DNA from 4 places in the Gottfriedia sp. NPDC056225 genome. Region 4 is predicted to be linked to each of the others. Evidence: riboswitches for the same ligand, from Rfam matches in the RefSeq annotation. Region 4 holds a riboswitch; each other region holds the start of a gene.
What was found. Region 4 has a riboswitch for S-adenosylmethionine ahead of ACFCYN_RS16485 (bifunctional homocysteine S-methyltransferase/methylenetetrahydrofolate reductase). Riboswitches for the same ligand answer to the same signal wherever they lie in the genome.

Region 1: it holds a riboswitch for S-adenosylmethionine, as region 4 does, so the genes downstream of both, ACFCYN_RS07065 (trans-sulfuration enzyme family protein) here and ACFCYN_RS16485 (bifunctional homocysteine S-methyltransferase/methylenetetrahydrofolate reductase) in region 4, are expected to answer to the same signal.
Region 2: it holds a riboswitch for S-adenosylmethionine, as region 4 does, so the genes downstream of both, ACFCYN_RS13715 (LLM class flavin-dependent oxidoreductase) here and ACFCYN_RS16485 (bifunctional homocysteine S-methyltransferase/methylenetetrahydrofolate reductase) in region 4, are expected to answer to the same signal.
Region 3: it holds a riboswitch for S-adenosylmethionine, as region 4 does, so the genes downstream of both, ACFCYN_RS03805 (methionine ABC transporter ATP-binding protein) here and ACFCYN_RS16485 (bifunctional homocysteine S-methyltransferase/methylenetetrahydrofolate reductase) in region 4, are expected to answer to the same signal.

The regions. Positions count from the first base shown of each region.
Region 1 is NZ_JBHJTJ010000007.1:8,065-13,413, reverse strand. It holds gene ACFCYN_RS07070 (ATP-dependent DNA helicase) at 1-1,401, shown strand, start outside; SAM riboswitch class I at 1,482-1,585, shown strand; gene ACFCYN_RS07065 (trans-sulfuration enzyme family protein) at 1,665-2,834, shown strand; gene ACFCYN_RS07060 (trans-sulfuration enzyme family protein) at 2,840-4,024, shown strand; gene ACFCYN_RS07055 (hypothetical protein) at 4,479-4,901, opposite strand; gene ACFCYN_RS07050 (NAD(P)/FAD-dependent oxidoreductase) at 5,262-5,349, shown strand, end outside.
Region 2 is NZ_JBHJTJ010000019.1:10,443-15,791, reverse strand. It holds gene ACFCYN_RS13725 (NAD(P)-dependent alcohol dehydrogenase) at 1-977, opposite strand, end outside; gene ACFCYN_RS13720 (MerR family transcriptional regulator) at 1,238-1,654, shown strand; SAM riboswitch class I at 1,983-2,089, shown strand; gene ACFCYN_RS13715 (LLM class flavin-dependent oxidoreductase) at 2,302-3,351, shown strand; gene ACFCYN_RS13710 (ATP-grasp domain-containing protein) at 3,367-4,320, shown strand; gene ACFCYN_RS13705 (histidine phosphatase family protein) at 4,798-5,349, shown strand, end outside.
Region 3 is NZ_JBHJTJ010000003.1:79,970-85,318, forward strand. It holds gene ACFCYN_RS03775 (rhodanese-like domain-containing protein) at 1-11, shown strand, start outside; gene ACFCYN_RS03780 (sulfurtransferase TusA family protein) at 65-637, shown strand; gene ACFCYN_RS03785 (MBL fold metallo-hydrolase) at 680-1,807, shown strand; gene ACFCYN_RS03790 (sulfurtransferase TusA family protein) at 1,833-2,060, shown strand; gene ACFCYN_RS03795 (sulfite exporter TauE/SafE family protein) at 2,100-2,891, shown strand; gene ACFCYN_RS03800 (GapA-binding peptide SR1P) at 3,278-3,403, opposite strand; SAM riboswitch class I at 3,742-3,859, shown strand; gene ACFCYN_RS03805 (methionine ABC transporter ATP-binding protein) at 4,029-5,045, shown strand; gene ACFCYN_RS03810 (methionine ABC transporter permease) at 5,035-5,349, shown strand, end outside.
Region 4 is NZ_JBHJTJ010000026.1:34,763-40,111, reverse strand. It holds gene ACFCYN_RS16485 (bifunctional homocysteine S-methyltransferase/methylenetetrahydrofolate reductase) at 1-1,279, opposite strand, end outside; SAM riboswitch class I at 1,359-1,462, opposite strand; gene shc (squalene--hopene cyclase) at 1,577-3,442, opposite strand; gene ACFCYN_RS16475 (hypothetical protein) at 3,457-3,744, opposite strand; gene ACFCYN_RS16470 (hypothetical protein) at 3,977-4,432, shown strand; gene ACFCYN_RS16465 (DUF3892 domain-containing protein) at 4,737-5,048, opposite strand; gene ACFCYN_RS16460 (GerAB/ArcD/ProY family transporter) at 5,233-5,349, shown strand, end outside.

The sequences.
Region 1 (5,349 bases), on a different contig from region 4:
TATTGTGAATTTGCTAATGGATACTATGATCGGATAAATGGGGCTGTGCTTGATATTCTTTCGTCTGAAACGGCTTTTACACGAGAGAAAATTGAAGAATATGCCCGAAAACATACAGTCTGTCCATTTGAATATTCGTTAGATTTATTAAATTCTTCAGATGCCATTATTTGTGATGTTAATTATATTTTCGATCCTAGAGTATCATTAAAACGGTTATTCGATGAGCATAAACGTAGTTCGGTATTATTGATTGACGAGGCTCATAATCTTGTAGATCGTGCGAGAGAGATGTATTCTGCAAGTATTTTTAAATCTAAATTTTTAGAGTTGAAAAATAGATATAAAAGTATTAAAGATGATTTATATGAATCTGTAAATGTCATTAATAAGCGATTTATAGAATTAAGAAAAATTTGGAAGGATACTGTAGCTCCTGTATCAAAGGAATTTGATGAGGAATTAATTGAGCTTCTTCACAAATTTAATGAAATAGCAGAAATTAAATTGCAGGAATTGGACGAGGATGAAAATAAACAAATTCTACTAGATACGTATTTTGAATCACTCAACTTTGTTAAAATCGCAGAGTTTTTTGATGAACAGTATATTTGCTACTATGAGCTTTATAAAAGTGAGGTTCACGTAAAACTATTTTGCCTTGATCCATTTAAAGTAGTAAACGATGTTATAAAAAAATTTCGCTCTACTATTTATTTCTCAGCAACCTTAACGCCAGTACAATATTTTCAAGATATGCTTGGCGATCAAGATCGTGATTATACGATTACGATTGATCCGCCTTTTAGTAAAGAACAACTTCAAGTAACCATTGACTCTTTATCAACCCGATATCAAGACCGTGTAAAAAATTTAGAAAGATTAATCGATACGATTTATAAAGAAATTTCGAAAAGTAAAGGAAATTATTTAGTTTTCTATCCTTCTTATCAATATCTCATTCAAAGTATCGAATTATTTCAAACTAAGTATCCGACTATTAGAACAATTGTTCAAGAAAATGGTATGTCAGAATTTGATAGAGAAGATTTTCTATTACAATTTAATAGTCTTAATGAGAAGACTTTAGTTGGATTTGCTGTATTAGGTGGAATTTTCTCCGAGGGGATCGATTTAAAGGGCGATCGATTAAATGGTGTCGTAGTAATCGGTGTAGGATTGCCACAAATCTGTTTAGAAAGAAATATTTTAAAAGATCATTTTAATTCGGTTGGGAAAAATGGGTATTATTATGCATATGTCTTTCCCGGGATGAATAAAGTCATGCAAGCAGGTGGAAGAGTTATCCGATCAGAAACGGATAAAGGGACTTTGTTACTAATTGATGATCGATATAAGAGTGCACTTTATCAAAATTTACTACCTGCAGAATGGAAATGAAATATTAATAATTAAATAATTCGAAAAAAACAATTGATAATTATCAGAGTTTTTAATATACTAATCAATATAATTAAATAATCTTATCAAGAGCGGTGGAGGGACTGGCCCGACGAAACCCGGCAACTCTAGTGAAAACTAGAAAGTGCTAAATCCTGCAGGTATATAGCCTGGAAGATAAGAGCGATATGTTATCGAGACATAACCACTTCTTATTTTTTAGGAAGTGGTTTTTTATTTTGACTAAAATGGGGGATTTAATAATGACTAAGACAAAAGTAGCTTTAAATACGAAGGAAAAATCAATCGAAACAATTGCTGTACATGGAAGTAAAGGATATGATCCATTAACTGGTGCAATCAGTTATCCAATTTACCAATCTGCAACATTTAAGCATGCAGGGTTAAACCAATCGACTGGATATGATTATGCAAGATTACAAAACCCAACTCGTGAAGAAGTAGAAAATACTGTGGCAAAATTAGAAAACGCAAATTTTGGTGTTGCATTTGCAACTGGTAATGCAGCCGTTACAGCAGTATTAAGTTTATTTAAAAAAGGAGATCACGTGATTGTGTCAGATGATTTATACGGTGGTACATATCGTCTGTTTGAAGAAATCTATTCGCCGTATGGAATTGAGCATAATTTTATTGATACAACTGAAATTGAAGAAATTCTGGCTTCGCTTAAACCGAACACAAAAGGAATTTTTATTGAAACACCTTCAAATCCAATGATGAAAGTGACAGATTTAAAAAGAGTTGTTGAGATTGCAAAAGAACGAGATATTCTAGTGATTGTCGATAATACATTTTTAACACCTTATTTCTTCAAACCAATCGAACTAGGCGCAGATGTTGTTGTTCACAGTGGAACGAAGTATTTAGGTGGTCATAATGATACACTTGCTGGCTTTGTTGTGACAAACTCAGAATCTACGAATGAGCGTATACGCTACTATCAAAAATCAACGGGTGCAACTTTAGCTCCATTTGACTCTTGGTTAATTTTAAGAGGAATAAAAACATTGCACTTACGTATGGAATATAGTCAAAAAAATGCGATTGTACTTGCAAAGTATTTAGAAAATCATCCGAATGTTACTGAAGTGTACTATGTAGGACTACCAACACATAAAGGTTATTCAATTATTAAAGAACAAGCAACAGGATTTGGGGCAATGATTTCATTTAAAGTAAAAGATTTAAGTTTAGTTGAACAAGTTTTAGGAAGTGTAAACGTCATTACATTTGCAGAAAGTTTAGGTGGAGTTGAATCGCTAATAACGTATCCTCATACTCAAACACATTCTGAAATGCCTGAGGAATTTAAAAGAAAACTTGGTCTAGATGACCATACATTACGATTATCAGTAGGAATTGAACATATCGATGATTTATTAAATGATTTAGAAAATGCATTGGGGTGATAAAATTGAAATTTGGAACTAAATTAATTCATAATGGAAATGAAGTGGATCCGACGACAGGTGCATTAAGTATTCCTATCTATCAGACTTCAACATTTCACCAATTTGATATTGAGAATTTTGGGAAATATGACTACGCAAGAAGTGGGAACCCAACAAGAGAAGCATTAGAAAATACAATTGCAAAATTAGAAAACGGTGTGCGCGGCTTTGCGTTCTCATCAGGGATGGCTGCTATTTCATCTGTTTTATCACTGTTCTCAGCAGGAGATCATATTGTTATTTGCGAAGATGTTTACGGAGGGACTTTCAGAATAGCGACGAAAGTATTAAATCGTTTTGGTATCGAATTCACATTTGTAGACGCTTCAAATTTACAGGAGATTGAAGCAGGAATAAAGCCAAATACAAAGGGACTTTATTTAGAGACCCCATCTAACCCACTTTTGAAAATTACTGACTTAAGAGGTGCAATTAAACTTGCGAAAGAAAATGACATTCTAGTAATTGTAGATAATAGCTTTTTATCACCATATTTACAAAAACCACTAGACCTAGGTGCAGATATTGTAGTTCATAGCGCAACAAAATTTATTGCAGGCCATAGCGATGTAATCGGAGGCTTAGCAGTTGTAAATTCTGAAGAACTTGCACAAGAATTATACACAATCCAAAATTCATTCGGTGCAATTTTAGGCCCGCAAGACTGTTGGCTAACACTTAGAGGATTAAAGACACTAAAGGTTCGTATGGATGCGTATGAACAAACTGCTTCAAAATTAGCGAATTGGCTTTTAGAACAAGAAGAAGTTGAGGATGTCTATTACCCAGGATTAAAAAACCATCCTGGTCACGATATTCATTTTGAGCAGGCTTCCGGAGCAGGAGCAGTCCTTTCATTTACATTAAAAACAATTGAACAAACGACGAAATTTCTTCAAACAGTCGAAAATGTAGCAGTTGCTGTTTCGCTTGGTGGAGTAGAGACAATTGTTTCATATCCTGTTAAGATGTCTCATGCAGCAATACCTGTTGATGTACGTGAAAGATTAGGTGTTAAAGATACACTAATTCGAGTATCTGTTGGATTAGAGGATCTTGAAGACTTAATTGCAAGTTTCCGAAAAGCGTTAAATGCAGGAGCAAGAGAAAAACAAACAGTACTTGGCACGGGGAAATCTAATAATTAATTCAAAAAGCGAACACAAATTGAACAATATTGATAAAGCTGTGAACTTCGTTGATAAATGACGTTTACTCGTTGATAAATGACGTTTACTCGTTGATAAATCATTAATCTCGTTGATAAATGACGATTACTCGTTGATAAATCATTTAATCTCGTTGATAAATGACGATTACTCGTTGATAAATCATTAATCTCGTTGATAAATGACGATTACTCGTTGATAAATCATTTAATCTCGTTGATAAATCATTAAATCTCGTTGATATAATATTATTTGGACGTATATTCTTCTCGTTCCAACTAATTTTCGTTCGGTTTTTTCGACCATTGAACGGATTTCATCTAAGATGATACACAAAATCCCACAAGGTTTCTTGTGGGATTTATACATGTTTTTTTGATATTGCACTTTTTTAATTAAGAGTTAAATGCATTTTAGTTTCATATAGATGTGACTATGAAAGGAATATTTCCCCATCACCAATTTCCTCTTGAATTACTTCAGCTGCACCAATAAGTGCCAATGCGTTACCAACTATTTGAATTGAGTCAGAAAGCACAATTTTTCTTTGTAAATCAAGTAAATTTATTTTATCTGAAGTGAACAATTGCTTAGAAACGAAAAAAGCTACGGATAATTGACCAGCTGTACCAATCCACATTCCCGAAATGATATCTCTTTTCCCTTGAAAGATTGGATCTTTGTCGATTGAATATAATTTTGATAATGTAATCGTTTCATACAATTGTGCAACTGCTTTAACCCATGAGGCAGCCACAATTTGTCTTTCAAGACTTACTTGTAAACTGTCATCATCTATATTAGTTTTCTGTTCTTGGTCTTTACCTTCCTTTTCCTTGAAATTTTCTTCTAGCATCTATTCCAACTCCAATATGAAAAATCTATTATTTATATAACTATTCAAGTTCATCAAATTGTGTTTCTATCCGATTTGTTATTTTTCTATTTCAAACGTTAAACTTTACTTTAAATGAGATGAAATACTATGTTTAATATCAATTGATTTTTAAATTTGAATTGTCTAATTTTGGACAAAAAAACCAGTTGACTATTGATTCAAGATAATGAAAAGGTTTCACTTGTAATAATAAACGAATAATTTTTTATAAAAATAATGAGATTGTTCGTATTTTTACTTGAAACCCTTTCATATTGATGGTATTCTATCTTAGGTTGAATAAATGAAATAACTTAAACCTTTTGGGGGTAAATATAAATGTATGATGTAATCGTTGTTGGAGCAGGACCTGCTGGAATCTTTACTTGCTATGAATTAACTTTAAAAATGCCGAATGCTAAAGTAT
Region 2 (5,349 bases), on a different contig from region 4:
GCTTCGTCAATGTGATCGGCAGAAATAACTTCAATGTTAGGGACAATGTTATGTTTTCCACAGAAGTCTAACATCTCTTGAGTCTCACGAATTCCTCCAATCATAGAGCCTGCAAATGAACGACGATGACCTATAAGTGAAAAAACACTTAGAGATAACGGCTCTGCTGGGGCACCGACATTTACTAGCGTACCATCTAGACTGAGTAGCCTTAAATAAGCATCCATATTTATTTTTGCACTTACAGTGTTAATAATTAAATCAAAGGTTCCTGCAAGATTTTTAAATGTTTCTGAATCGTTTGTAGCGTAATAGTGGCTTGCTCCAAATTGTAAACCGTCGTCTTTTTTGTTCAATGTTTGTGACAGAACGGTTACCTCTGCACCGAGTGCATGTGCAATTTTAACTGCCATATGCCCAAGTCCACCCATACCAATTACAGCGACCTTCTTACCAGGCCCTGCTCCCCAATGGTTTAATGGAGAATATGTAGTGATACCTGCACAAAGTAATGGTGCAGCAACATCAAGTTCAATGTTATCAGGTATTTTAACCACGAAATCTTCTGTTACAACGATGTGGGTTGAGTAACCACCCTGAGTTGGCTCGCCATATTTGTCAACGCCAGCATAAGTAGGTGTATTTCCTTTAAGACAGTATTGTTCTTCTCCTTTACGGCAGTTTTCACAATCGCCGCATGAGTCAACCATACAACCAACACCAACTCGATCGCCAACCTTGTATTTCGCTACCTCTGCTCCTACATCCGTTACTATTCCGGCAATTTCATGTCCCGGTACAAGTGGGTAGTGCACATGACCCCATTCTCCATGTGCAGTATGAATGTCGGAATGGCAAATTCCAGCGTATTTTATTTCAATTAGAACATCATTTAAATCAAGATCACGTCGTTTAATCTCAGAAGCTCGAAAGGACTTGTCAGGACCATCTACAGCTCTTGCTTTTGCAGTTATCATAAATAAAACCTCCTAAAAAATATTTATAAAGAGAACAAAACAAATCACTCAGGTTAAACTCTACTTGGATATTTACCTTAAATTTATTCTCTTGCACCATCATCATAATCCCTCTAGTTAACTCTAGGTCAAGCGATTAAATTATTTTTTTGAGGAATCCAAGTTTCTTTTTTGTGACATAAAAAAAATAACGTGATAAAATCCCTTCATAATAATAGAGTTGGCTCAGGGGCTAAATCATAAAGAGAGGAAGATAAGTGTTGAAAACATATTCAATCGGGGAAGTAGCAAAAGAATTGAAACTTACTGTATATACTTTGCGATACTATGACAAAGAAGGGCTTATGCCTTTTGTGGAACGGACAACCAGTGGTATACGAGTTTTTAAAGAATCTGATATAGAGGCGTTAAAAATAATTGAGTGTCTGAAATCTACAGGGATGCCAATAAAGGAAATTAAAAATTTCATAGAATGGTGTTCTGATGGAGATTCCACATTACAACTAAGATATGACTTGTTTATGGAAAGAAAAGCGAATGTAGAAGCACAGATGGAAGAATTAAAAAAAACTATGGAAATTATCGAGTACAAATGTTCATATTATCAAATTGCTTTAGAAGCAGGAACGGAAAATATTTTAAAAAACAATAAAAAAGAAACTTTGAATTGTCAGTAACTAAAAGCCCCCCACCGATTCATAAATGAGTTATGAATTAGTGGTCATTATTTTTTTGAGTCAACTAATCAATTTAAACTTGATCAGTATGTAAACCTGATTTTGTTGTTGATCGATGACTCCAAAAATCTAAACATATACACAAATGTAAAGGCAAATCTCAACTCGTAAACGAACAATTATTATATATTATAAAAAATTTATAAAATTTTATTTTTTCTAATAACAACACCGATGAAAGCGTTATCAATATAGAGGAACTTAAAATCCGATATTGACAATCAGTTTACTAGGATTTATTATTCAATTAATGAAATTACATAACAGAAACTTATCGAGAGTGACCGAGGGATCAGGCCCTATGACGTCCGGCAACCTCCTTGAAAAGGAACGGTGCCACTTCCTGCAGAATGAAATCATTCTGATAGATAAGTCGAAAACAATCGTTTCCGATGCCTCTTTCTGAATGAAAGAGGCTTTTTATGTTTTTATATACTTTTCAATTACAGGGGGGATCTCTTAATCATTCTACAAGATATTAAGGAATTTGTTTTATAACTTACTTTTATAAAATTTTTTATTTAAACAAAATGCAAGCTTAGTTGATAGTTAACTTGTTTAGATGAATAATAAGGGAGAGAATAGAAATGAAATATGGTTTTTGGTTACCGATTTTTGGAGGATGGTTAAGAAATGTGGACGACGAAAAGATGCCACCAACCTTTGATTATGCTAAAGAAGTTATTCAATCAGCAGAAAAATGGGGCTACTCAACTACTTTAATAGCTGAATTATATTTAAATGATATAAAAGGACCAGAACATGATTCACTTGAAGCTTGGTCGACTGCAGCTGCTCTAGCAGCAGTGACGGAAAAAATTGAAATTATGACAGCAATACGCCCTGGTTTTCATAATCCAGCTGTAACAGCGAAAATGGCAGCAAATATCGATCAAATCAGTAATGGCCGTTTTACGTTAAACGTAGTTTCTGCTTGGTGGGCAGAAGAAGCGCGTCAATACGGTGGCATTTTTACAGAGCACGATGAGCGTTATGCGCGAACTGAAGAGTTTATTGATGTTCTAAAAGGGTTATGGACAGAAGAAACCTTCAATTATTCTGGCCAATTTTATAATTTAAAAGAAACGAAGCTTGCTCCAAAACCTGTTCAAAGACCTAATCCACTGCTCTATGCTGGAGGTGAAAGTGAAAAAGGTAAGCAAACAATTGCTGAAAAATGTGATGCTTATGTGATGCACGGTGGAACAGTTGAAGAGATTGCTCGAAAAATAAATGATATGAAAGTTCGCCGTGAACAAACTACTAATGCACCATTTAGTTCTTTCGGTATGGCTGCTTATGTTATTTGCCGCGATACAGAAGAAGAAGCTTTTGCAGAGCTTGAAAAAATCACATCCGTAAAGGAATCAAGCGGTTATGCAGGGTTTAAAGATTTCACAACAAAATCACAATTAGAGCAACAAATACAATTACAAGATTATTCGGTTTCAAATCGTGGGTTAAGACCAAATTTAGTTGGTACGCCTGAACAAATTGCAGATCGAATTTTACAATACGAAGAAGCGGGCTTAGACTTACTATTATTACAATTCTCTCCTCAACTAGAGGAAATGGAACGCTTTTCTAAGCAAGTTATGCCTTTAGTAGAACAAAAACGTAGTTTAATAAATAGCTAGAATGGGGATATGAAAATGAGCAAAGTATACGTTATACATGAAAATAGTGAATGGACACTACATTTAACAAAAAGATTAGAGGAGCTAGGTGTTCCTTATGAAGAATGGCACTTAGATGAAGGAACGGTTGATTTATCAGTAGCACCACCAGAAGGAATCTTCTACAGCCGAATGAGCGCTTCTTCTCATACACGTGATCATCGTTTTGCAGCTGAATTAACAGGGCAAGTATTAGCTTGGCTTGAGGCACATGGGCGTACGGTATTAAATGGAACAAGCGCTTTAAAGCTAGAAGTTAGTAAGGTTTTACAATACTTAGAATTAAATAAATATGGTGTAAAGACGCCAAAAACAATTGCAGCTGTTGGAAAACAAAATATTATTAACGCGGCTGAAAAATTTGCAGGACAGTCATTTATCACAAAGCATAATCGTGCTGGTAAAGGATTAGGTGTTCAATTATTCCATAGTGTAGAAGCATTAAAAGCTTATGTGGAAGGGCCTACTTTCGAAGAGCCAGTCGATGGCATTACACTTATTCAAGAATACATTCTATCCCCAGAAAGCTACATCACTCGTTGTGAGTTTGTAGGTGGAAACTTTGTTTATGCTGTTAAAGTTGATACTTCAGAAGGATTTGAACTTTGTCCAGCAGACGCATGCCAAATTGGAGATTTATTCTGTCCAGTAGGTGAAGAAGTAGAAGAAAAACCTAAGTTCCAAGTCATTGAAGGATTTGATGACGAAATTTTAACTAAATATAAAGAAGTTCTAGCTAACAACAGTATCCAGATTGCTGGAATCGAATTTATAAGAAATGCTGAAGGTGAAATTTATACTTACGATATTAATACAAACACGAACTATAATTCTGATGCAGAAGAAAAAGCAGGGAAATTTGGTATGCTCGAAGCAGCTTTATATTTAAAGAAAACGTTGGAAGAAAATTATACTAACGTAAATGCTTAATTTAGAAAAAGAATGAATAGCTAATGGCCTAAACCTATGAAAAATGAGGTTTGGCCTTTTTTTATTGGCAACTGTGAGGGGAAATTGAAGTAGATTCCAATTTTAGGTATAAGTATAGGTGCAATTATCTTTATATTAAACTACAGGCACACTTATCGGAGAGTATTTAGAGAATCGCAATTAATATGAAAAATACCCTTCCTTTCGTTTAATTAACAAAGTTCTCAATTAAAAAAAGAGATCGATTGATTTAATTTCATAGTTGAATAGAAAAATTTACGAATCACTTTATTGAATTAAGAGAAATAGGCAATTAATTGAGAGGAATATGCTAACGATTAAATTTAATATATTGATAATATAAGATTGTAAGTTGATCTGAATTTTTAAGCTAGAAATGAAAGAAGTTCAATTGGCTCCGTTTCTGAGGACTTGATTATGAAAAGGTTCTATTAACATTCAAATAGGGGGATGCAAATGAAAAAGACTTTGTATCTAATGAGGCATGGGCAAACATTATTTAATAGTAGAAGGAAAATTCAAGGTTGGTGCGATTCACCACTTACAGAGTTAGGAATTAAACAAGCAGAGACTGCTGGTGCATACTTTAAAGACAATAATATTGTTTTTGATCACGCCTATTGCTCTACATCTGAAAGAGCAAGTGATACGTTAGAGCTTGTGACGGATTTGCCGTATACAAGATTAAAAGGATTAAAGGAATGGAACTTTGGAACGTTTGAAGGTGAAAGTGAAGATTTAAATCCACAGTTACCATACGGTGACTTCTTTGTTCAGTTTGGCGGGGAAGATCAAAAAGACCTCCAACTAAGAATTGCAACTACTTGCCAACAAATAATGGAAGAGGATAACGAAGTAGTTTTAGCGGTATCTCATGGGGCGGCTTGTAGAAATTTTATGAGATATTGGGAGCATACTAGTTCAATTTCACAACAAGTAAGAATCGGGAATTGTTGCATTTTGAAATTTGAATATGAGAAAAAAGAATTTAAATTAGTAGAGATTATT
Region 3 (5,349 bases), on a different contig from region 4:
GCGTGGAATAATTTTTTGAATAAATAGATACCCATGGTGGTATTTAATGTACGGAGGACTGAAAATGGAATTCATAAAATCAAACGTAAAATTAGATGCTAAAGGCTTAGCATGTCCAATGCCGATTGTGAAGACAAGAAAGGCAATGAAGGAATTAGAAAATGGGCAAGTAATCGAGGTTCAAGCAACTGATCGAGGATCAAAGGCAGATATTAAAGCTTGGGCTGAAAGTACTGGAAATCAGTATTTAGGAACAATCGAAAACGGTGAAGTATTATTACATTATTTAAGAAAATCTTCGGATGAAAATACAGTAGAAAAAAAGTTTGAAAATGTCATATCGAATGATGAATTAAACAAAAAGCTACAAAGCGAAGATGCTATCATATTAGATGTAAGAGAAGAAGCAGAATATGTGTTTAATCATATACCAAATGCTGTATCGATCCCTTTAGGTGAATTAGAAAATCGCCTGACTGAATTAAATAAAGATAGAGAAATATATATTGTTTGCAGGACTGGAAGCCGTAGTGATCTTGCAGCTCAAATGCTTGTTTCAAGTGGTTTTACAAGCGTATATAATGTTATACCTGGAATGAGCGAGTGGTCTGGAGAAACAGTTAGCATTAGAGGATAATTAATTTTTTTAGAAAAAATAATACGGTAGGGGGTATGAAAAATGACAGTCATTTCAATGTCTGCAGAAGAAATTACAAAAAAAATAATGAATAAAGAAGAGTTATTTATGTTAGATGTTCGAAATACTGACGACTATAATGACTGGAAAATTGAAGGTTTAAATTTTGAACATTTAAATATACCTTATTTTGATTTACTTGATGGGGTTGAGGATATTTTACATAATATCCCTTCAAATAAAGAAGTCTTAGTAGTGTGTGCGAAAGAAGGATCTTCTATTATGGTCGCGGAGATGCTTTCAGACGAGGGATTAGATGTAGCTTATCTTGCAGGTGGAATGAAAGAGTGGAGCGAGTATCTAGAACCAGTAAAAATTGCAGAGTTAAAAAATGGTGGAGAACTATATCAATTTGTGAGAATCGGTAAAGGATGTTTATCTTACATGATTATTTCAAATGGAGAAGCTGCTATTATCGATTCAACTCGAATGACGGATATTTACATCGATTTTGCAAACAAGAAAAACGCTAAAATTACACATGTATTAGATACTCACCTTCACGCAGACCATATTTCAGGTGGAAGAAAAATTGCTGAGTTAACGGACGCAACATACTGGTTATCTTCAAAAGATGCATCAGACGTAACTTTTGAATATAGATCATTAGAAGATGGAAATAAAATAATGATTGGTGAGTCATCAATTAGTATTGAGGCTTTATATTCACCTGGCCATACAATCGGTTCAACATCATTTGTAGTTGACGACAGCTTCCTTCTTTCCGGTGATATTTTATTTATCGATTCAATTGGAAGACCTGATCTAGCTGGGATGGCGGAAGATTGGGTAGGTGATCTGCGTGAGACACTTTATAAAAAATATCGAAACTTATCAACGGAATTAATCGTACTCCCATCACACTTCATGGTAGTTGGCGAATTAAATGAAGATGGTAGTGTTTATAAAAAACTTGGCTATTTATTTGCTGAGAATCATGGCTTGAACATTGAAGATGAGAACGAATTTAGAAGAACAGTTACCGAGAATTTACCACCACAACCAAACTCATATCAAGAAATTCGTGAAATGAATATGGGGAAAATAGATTTAGACGAAGAAACGCAAAGAGAAATGGAAATTGGTCCAAATCGATGTGCGGTAAGATAATTAAACAAACTAGGAGGAAACTAAAATGGAATCTACAAAATTATTAGATGCAAAAGGCTTAGCATGCCCAATCCCAATTGTAAAAACAAGAAAAGCAATTGCAGAGATTGGTGTTGGTGACGTACTAGAAATTCATGTTACAGATAAAGGGGCTAAAAATGATCTAGCAGCTTGGGCTAAATCAGGTGGTCATGAATTACTAGAATATGTAGAAGAAAATAATGTATTAAAATTTTGGATCAAAAAAGGATAAATTAATCGATTCATAGTTTCAATTATAGGGGGTCTTCAATTGGACTGGACCTTAATTTTAGTACTGTTTTTAGTGGGCTTTATTGGTTCTTTCATCTCAGGCATGGTAGGGATAGGTGGAGCGATTATAAACTATCCAATGCTTTTATTTGTTCCTCCATTGTTAGGATTTGCATCTTTCACTTCTCATCAAGTTTCGGGGATCAGTGCCGTACAAGTAGTATTTGCAACTTTAGGTGGAGTATTAAGCTATCGTAAAAGTGGCTACTTAAATAAACGAGTTATATTAAGCATGGGAATTAGTGTACTAATCGGAAGTTTTCTTGGTGGATTCGGCTCAAATTTACTTTCAGAGCATGGGATTAATCTTGTTTACGGTATTTTAGCAGTGATTGCGGTCGTTTTAATGTTCATTCCTAGAAAAGAGATTGAAATGGCAGAAAATGGTCAAATTTCAATTAATATTTGGCTTGCGGCGGGTTTAGCATTTGTCGTTGGTACTAGTGCTGGTATAGTTGGAGCAGGCGGAGCATTTCTTTTAGTACCAATCATGCTAACAATCTTAAAAATACCAACACGAATTACAATTGCTTCCTCATTAGCGATTACATTCATTTCTTCAATAGGTGTAACAATCGGTAAAGTCTCTACTGGTCAAGTTACAATTTTGCCTACTATTATCGTTGTAGTTGCCAGTTTAATTGCTTCACCATTAGGAGCAAAAATAGGCAAAAAAACAAAAACGCAGGTTTTACGAGGAATTTTAGCAGTGTTAATCGGATTTACTGCGTTGAAAATTTGGTTTACGATTATTAAAACATGGATTACTTGAATACGGATTTATATAAAAAAGCAGAATAACTTGAAAGAGAGTTTTTCTGTTTTTTTATCGCCCTTTTTTATGTACTAACTAATAGGATTGTAAAAAAAGGAATACTTAATTGTCTACGAACAAACAAGGCTTAAAATTAGTATGTGAGGTATTAACGCTTGTTAGATTATCCGTGTTGAATTACCTCTTGAACCCTTTAAAAAGCTTGAACGGGTTTAACAAATTTATAGCGTAATAGTATCGATGAGCATGTCTACAAATTTACTTAAAATAATACTAATGTTCGTAAAATAAAAAGCAAAAAGGATCTTCATTTTTTTAATGGAAGATCCTTTTTGCATTAAAGCCTTGATAACAAAATTTATCTATTTTTTTAGTATATTAAATTATTTTAAAGTTGAAGTACTTTCTTCGGTTTTGCAATGTTCGCATGTTGAATAGATTTTTACTACTTTTTTATACTCCGCGTACTCAATGGTTTCTTCACATTCTTTACAGATTAAAATTTGCATGAGAAACACCTCCTACACCCACTATAGCACGTTCAATTCGTTATTTCTCCAGGGACTTTACCCACCCTGTGGACGGGAAATGTCCATAGGTAGAGAACGTTGAATTAGCAAGGTTTCTTAACAAAAATCTACTCAAAATATTTTTTTCTTGGTATTAAAAAATAGATCTAAAAACTATATAAAAATATGTTTTTGACAAGCATATGCTAATTAATACAAACAGAAAAACTTACTATTGTTAGCTAAAATTTCTCAAAAAAATTGTAAAATACTACTTGACGTATTAAAAAAAGAGGGATAATATTAACTCAATAATTTTAAAACTTAATAAATTCTATTACTTATCCAGAGAGGTGGAGGGACTGGCCCTACGATACCTCGGCAACGGGTTTGTTATTTCGTAACAAATACCGTGCTAATTCCTGCAAATCGTTTAAGCGATTTGAAAGATAAGAAGTAAAGTGGCTTATATATTTAACCCCTCTTCTTATCTGTGTTATTGGATAAGGAGAGGGGTTTTTTGATAGTTTACAAGAGAAAAAAGGGGGAAACACACATACAAAACCTAGTTTACATATAAGAATACTTTGTTATTTTTAAGATTACTAGCATTGGAGGAATAAATTTGATTGAGATTAAAAACGTCTCCAAGGTTTATCCTGGAAGGCCACCAATTAAAGCGCTAAATAATATTAATATGAAAATTGAGAAGGGGGAGATTTATGGAATCATTGGCTTTTCGGGAGCAGGTAAAAGTACATTGATTCGCTGTTTAAATAGACTTGAAGAACCAACAGAAGGATCAGTTCTGATTGATAGTTTAGACTTGTTGGCTTTGAACGATGAACAGTTACGTAAAACGCGTAGAAAAATTGGCGTTATATTCCAGCACTTTAATCTTCTTTCAGCGAAAACGGTTTTTGATAATATAGCAATGCCGCTTTACCTTGAAGGAAAGAAGAAAGGTGATGTTCAAAAAAAGGTAATGGAATTAATTGAATTTGTTGGACTTTCGGGGAAACAAGATGTTTATCCAGGGCATTTATCGGGAGGACAAAAGCAAAGAGTGGGAATAGCAAGGGCATTAGTAACAGACCCAGACGTTCTGCTTTGCGATGAGGCAACATCAGCATTGGACCCAGAAACAACGAAGAATGTACTGGATCTTTTAAGGAAGGTAAATAAATCCTATAATCTTACCATTTTCCTAATTACGCATGAAATGAGTGTCATTCGTGATTTATGTGACAAAGTTGCCGTCATTGAGAATGGAGAAATTGTTGAAGAAGGCCATGTGTACGATGTTTTTACGAGTCCACAAAAAAGCATTACAAAAAATTTCGTTAACACTGTATTACAACATGAGGTACCCCCTAAGTTATCGAACTCATTGGCAAAGGGAAAATATTATCAATTAGTCTTTTTAGGAGAAAAGGCAGCCAATCCTCTATTATCAGAGGTTCTTAAAAAGTTCGATATTCACCTAAACATTCTTTATGGATCTATTACAGAGCTGCAGGAAAGACCTTATGGTAATTTGCTTGTTGCACTAGAGGGAACAGAAGATGAAAGTGAAAAAGCTATTAAATATATTTTGGAAAAAGGAATAGATGTAAAGGAGGTTGAGTTAAATGGAGCTTAATTGGGAATTCTTCTGGCCACAGTTTCTGCAAGCATGCAATGAAACATTTCTGACAGTACTCGGTTCATTTATTTTTGGAACAATTATAGGTTTGCCATTAGGTATTATCCTAGTTGTAACAAGACCTGGACATATAATGGCAAACAGACCTGTATTTACGGTGTTAAATACTATTATTAATATTTTGCGATCGGTGCCATTTATCATTTTACTAGTTGCCATTATTCCGTTTACTAGATTAATAACTGGAACATCAATTGGTGTAGTTGCGGCAATCGTTCCACTATCAATTTTCGTTGGACCT
Region 4 (5,349 bases):
AAGTTGCACCAGGAAAATCTCCGACTCTTGCTGGGTCTCCTGTAATCGCAAGAATTTCATTTAAACCTAAAGTCGATAACCCCATTAAGTGAGATTGAAGTCCAATCATATTGCGATCACGACAAGTCAAATGCGTTAAGACTGGAACGTCTAATCGCTGTAACAGAGAAGCCATTGCCACATTCGAGATTCTCGGTGAAGCTAGTGGATTATCTGCTAACGTAATCGCATCAGCTCCTGCAGAATGTAACGCCTTTGCTCCTTCAAAAAACTTTCTCGTTTGTAAAGTTTTCGGAGGATCAAGTTCAGCGATAATCGTCGTTTTTTGTTTTGCTTTTTCTGGCAAAGTCTCATCCTTTTGCTCTACTTGCTTTGGGATTGTAATTTTAATCGTTCTGCTCTTCACTTCTTTTTTTGTAACGGGTTGTAAAGTATCAATCTTTTTTCGTAAAGCCGCAATATGTGCCGGTGTAGTACCACAGCACCCACCAATTAGTCTTACACCTTGTTCGATAAATGGTTTAGCCATATCTTCAAAATATTCTGGATTCGATTTGTATTCGTATTTCCCTTCTGCATACAATGGTAAGCCTGAATTTGGAAATGCAGATAAGTAACCATTTGTTGGTAATGATACTGTATTTAGCGATTCTAACATATGTAGTGGTCCTAAATGACAATTGATACCGACTACATCCGCCCCCAAATCAACTAATCTAGGAAGTATTTTCTCGATATATTGGCCACTTTGCATAATCCCAATTTCTTGTAGTGTTACTTGAGAAATAATTGGTAAATCCGTTCTTCCTCTTAGTAGATTTACAGCATCGTATAATTCATTTTCATCGTAAAATGTTTCAAGCATGATTCCATCTACGCCTTCTTCTAGAAGTGCTGAAGCTTGCTCAAGCAACATCATTTCCCGTTCTAAAGGAGTTGTAAACGTAGATCCAACATATTTCATTCCACCAATACCACCAATAACTAAGGCTCTTCCCTTCGAAGCAGCTCTAGCATTTCTTACAGCCATTTGGTTGATTTGTTTTACCAACTTCTCTAACCCATATTGTCTTAGCTTTCCAGCATTTGCACCGTACGAATTTGTTTGAATAACTTCTGCACCAGCATCTATATATTGTTCATGAATATGAATGATTCGATCCCGTTCAGTAATATTGAGTTCTTCAAAGCAACTGTGTAGCCCTCCTGAATACAAAAGTGTACCCATTGCACCATCACCTAAAACAATTCCACTACTTAACTTTTCCAACAAGCCCATTTCATCACTTCCTGTTTATATAAAATAAAAAACGCCATTCTCTCAAAAAATGAAAGAATGACGTTAACGTTTAATTTACGCCTTATCTCTCATGTTTTAAACATGCTGGATTTAGCACTTTTTAGCATAAGCTAAAGTTGCCGGGTTTCAAAGGGCCAGTCCCTCCACCACTCTCGATAAGGATTATTTAGTTTTTTTATTCAATGAAGTAAGTTTACTATATTTATATGATAAAAGAAAGCCATTTATTGAAAAATTTCCAAAAATAAATTTATTCACTTTACATAATTTTATTATTTAACTATTTTTAAAGTGTGCTAACGCTAGTAAAGGGTAGATTTCATTATAGCTATGATAATTAATATAAAATTGACCTGGTAGTCCAAGTCCTGTAGGATATGATAGCGCCTTATTAGAAATTTCATTTTGAGAAACTAAATAGTTAATCCCTCTTTTAATCACTTCATCATCTTTATTTCGAATTGTCAGTAAGGCATCAATTGCCCAGCCAGTTTGACTAGGTGTACTATACTTTAATGGAATATAAGAACCTTTAACCGTTGAAAATCCTGATTCTCCCCAACCTCCGTCCACATTTTGAATCGAAACTAACCATTTCTCAGCTTTTTTAATTGCTTCATGATTTTTAGAAACCCCCACAGCTCTTAAACCAGTAATTGCTGCCCACGTACCATATAAATAACAAATTCCCCATCTACCATACCAACTACCATTTGATTTCTGGTTTTTAAACAACCAATCAGCTGCTTTTTTAACAATTGGGTCATCATTAGAAATTGATGTATAGTTGCCAATAAACTCCAATATACGCCCTGTTAAATCAGGAGTAGAAGGATCAATAATCGCATCTTTTGCATTTTCAATCGGTAAAAGAGTTAGCCACTTATTCGTTACGTTTTTTTCGAATGCTCCCCAACCACCATCGCCATTTTGCAATCCAAGTAAAAAATGAACGCCTTTTAACCAACTTTCTTGAAAGTTTGGTTGATACATTGCACTTCTTGATAGTGCCCTCAAAACGGCACCCGTATCATCATTATCTGGTATAAATGAATTCACATCAGAAAATCCCCAGCCACCAGGGCTTAAATTTTTAGCGTGTACTGACCAGTCACCAATCAAATCTTGTTGTTTAGAAATTAAGTAATGAATAGACTTTGAAACACTGGGTTCATTACTTGAATAACCAGCTTCTTGAATTGCATATGACAATAAAGCAGTATCCCAAACTTTTGATGGTGAATTTTGAATATGAAGTCCAGCATCTGTATTCGTCGCATATGAAAGGAGTCCTTGTAGTGCATTTTGAATGACGGAAGATGAAACTTCATATCCTAAAGCCATCAAAGCATAAACCATATAAAATGTAGAACTAGCATAGCTATAAAAGGTTCCATTTGTTTCAATCCGATCTAAAATAAATCGTTCAGCCTTTTCATAGCCTTTTTGATGAAAATATAAAGGATAGGAAGCAAGCTTCTTCCCTTCTTCAAGAATAAATTGATAAAATGTCCCCCGCTCTTCGTTAAACCATTCCATTTCACTGTCTTCTAAAAGATTATCAATATTTAGATCATCTTTTAATTTCACTTTAAACCGTTTATTAATACATAGAATCATAGGCACTAAATGAACCCTAGCATAATTACTTAAATCAAATAAACTTAATGGCATTTTATCAGGTAATAAAAAATAGCTCATTGGAAAGTAAAACAACTTTGGATAGTCAATTAAACCGTGAATGGCAAGAATCATTTTAAGCATAAAATGTGTTTTTTTTATTCCACCATTTTCTCGAATGAATTTTTCAGCTTTCTTCATACTCGAATGGTCTTTTGTATACTTTTTTGAGACTAATAAAGCTATGTAAGCTTGTACGGTTGCAGTTATATTGCCATTTTTTTCATCCTCATATAATTTCCACGCCCCATTCGGATGTTGAAGATTGATAATACGATCAATAATTCCTTCAATTAACTGATTGTTTTCGTAACCTAGATCCTTCATAAGTAAAATCATAAAGCTATCTGTTAATAAAGCTCCTTCAAACACAAATTCCCATGAACCATTTTCTTCTTGTCTATTTCTCAAACGTTTGATCCGCTCTTCAATATTTTGAATAACAATATTTTCGAGGTCCATTAAACCACCTCAGTTCAATTATTTTCTGGCTGATGATATTTTTCCATTCTTGATGAATGCTCACTATTTATTTCTTCTACAAGTTCCGGTACATCTTCTTCCTCTTTTTTACTAAAATAAACAATCGAAATTACAAAAGCCAGGATGCTAAATGGTAAAACAATAATTTGAAATCCAAACCAAGTAAACGAATGCAAAACTTGAAAAATACTACCCATTACTAAACAAAATGTAAGTAAAAATAAGTCAAGGACAATCGTGCCAATAAATGATTTTAAAATTTTAATTAAGAAATGTTTCAACTATATCACACTCCATTACTAATCTATGATTTAAATATGAAATAATGAATATTCGATGTGATTAGTTATGTTTCAAAAAAAATAATTCTACAATTATGAAGATTAGTCCCATTAGATTAATTGCGCATTTTTACCATTTTTCTGTAAAATTTCATTAAACTATTAAAAGTCTAATCAGAATCTACTAAATATGAATATAGTGAAAGTATAAATAAGAAAGGGGCTTTACAATATGGCAGCAGATTTTGAAGATTTCAAAGCTTTAAAAGATGAAATTCAAGAATTAATAGCAAGTAGTTCAAATGACTCAATCAACTTCAACTTTATCAATATTGAAATTAAAGAGAACCGCATCCAAGTTGAACAAAGAGCAGAAGGTGGCGGTCAGATTAATAGAAATGTTGGTATGAACGCAAACCAAGGCGGTCAAAATGCTAAAAACAACAGCCATACTGCAAATACGAAATCACAATTTGCAGATGGAAATGGCAGAAGTGGTATTGCTGGAAAAGATAACGATGAATTAGGTGGACAACAAGGAATTAAGATCAGAGACAGTAAAATAAAAGAAAGTAAAATCAGAACAGATTCTGAACACAACGAAGGCGCACAAGTTGACGAAGAAAACGCTGAACAATTCCAATTACCAAGATTAAATAGACTTAATAGAACGGAATTAACTGAATAATCCAATAACCATTCACGTTCTAGTCTATGAGTCATGTATCTTTTTTAAATGTGGACAAGTTATTGAAAGTTTTTAAAAAGTGGATGACTCACTCTATTATTAAAAAATGCGAACAAAAAGTGAACTATATTGATAAAGTTGTGAACTTCGTTGATATATCGCTATTCTTCGTTGATAAAATACGAATTCTCGTTGATATATTACCATTCTTCGTTGATATAATAATAATTGTTCGTACCAAACAAAAAAATCCACAAGGAACATTAACTTCCGAGTGGATTTTCTTCATTATATTACCTTTAATTTAAAATTCCGGTAGATTACTTAAATTGTTTTCTGCAATGCCGTCTGGTTCACTTCTAAGAATGTCTCGGCCATATTTATGGATTACATCTACATGTGCTAAATTTCCATTTTTTGCTTCGTTTAATGCTTGAATATAATCTAATTCTCGGTTAAGACTTGTTCTGAAACCAATTAAATCGCCATCATTATTTTTACGAACGGCAACAATATGCTCCTTATCTTGATTTACAGTATCATCTTCCCTACCTCGTTGAATTTCACTTTGATTTCTATACTGATCATAGGCTGCCTCAAAACGATCTTGTGTCATTGTAATCTCCTCCTTTTTATCTAGTTTTGCCATTGATGGAATATGTATAACTATTTGGACTGAGATGTATGAAAACGTTAATCTATCATTAATATGTCTTTTCTGTTTTTAAAGTAAGATTTTCTGCACTAGTTAAATCACTAAAATTTTCTAATTTATTTTAGTTTCCAATTTCTTATCCGCCATGACATGTAATAGATGCCAAAGAATTTCCATACATATCCAATTTAGTTCAGGGAATACTATTTTAAACCTGAGGGGATTCTTAATTTTTTATATTATTCTTCTATTTTATGCATAC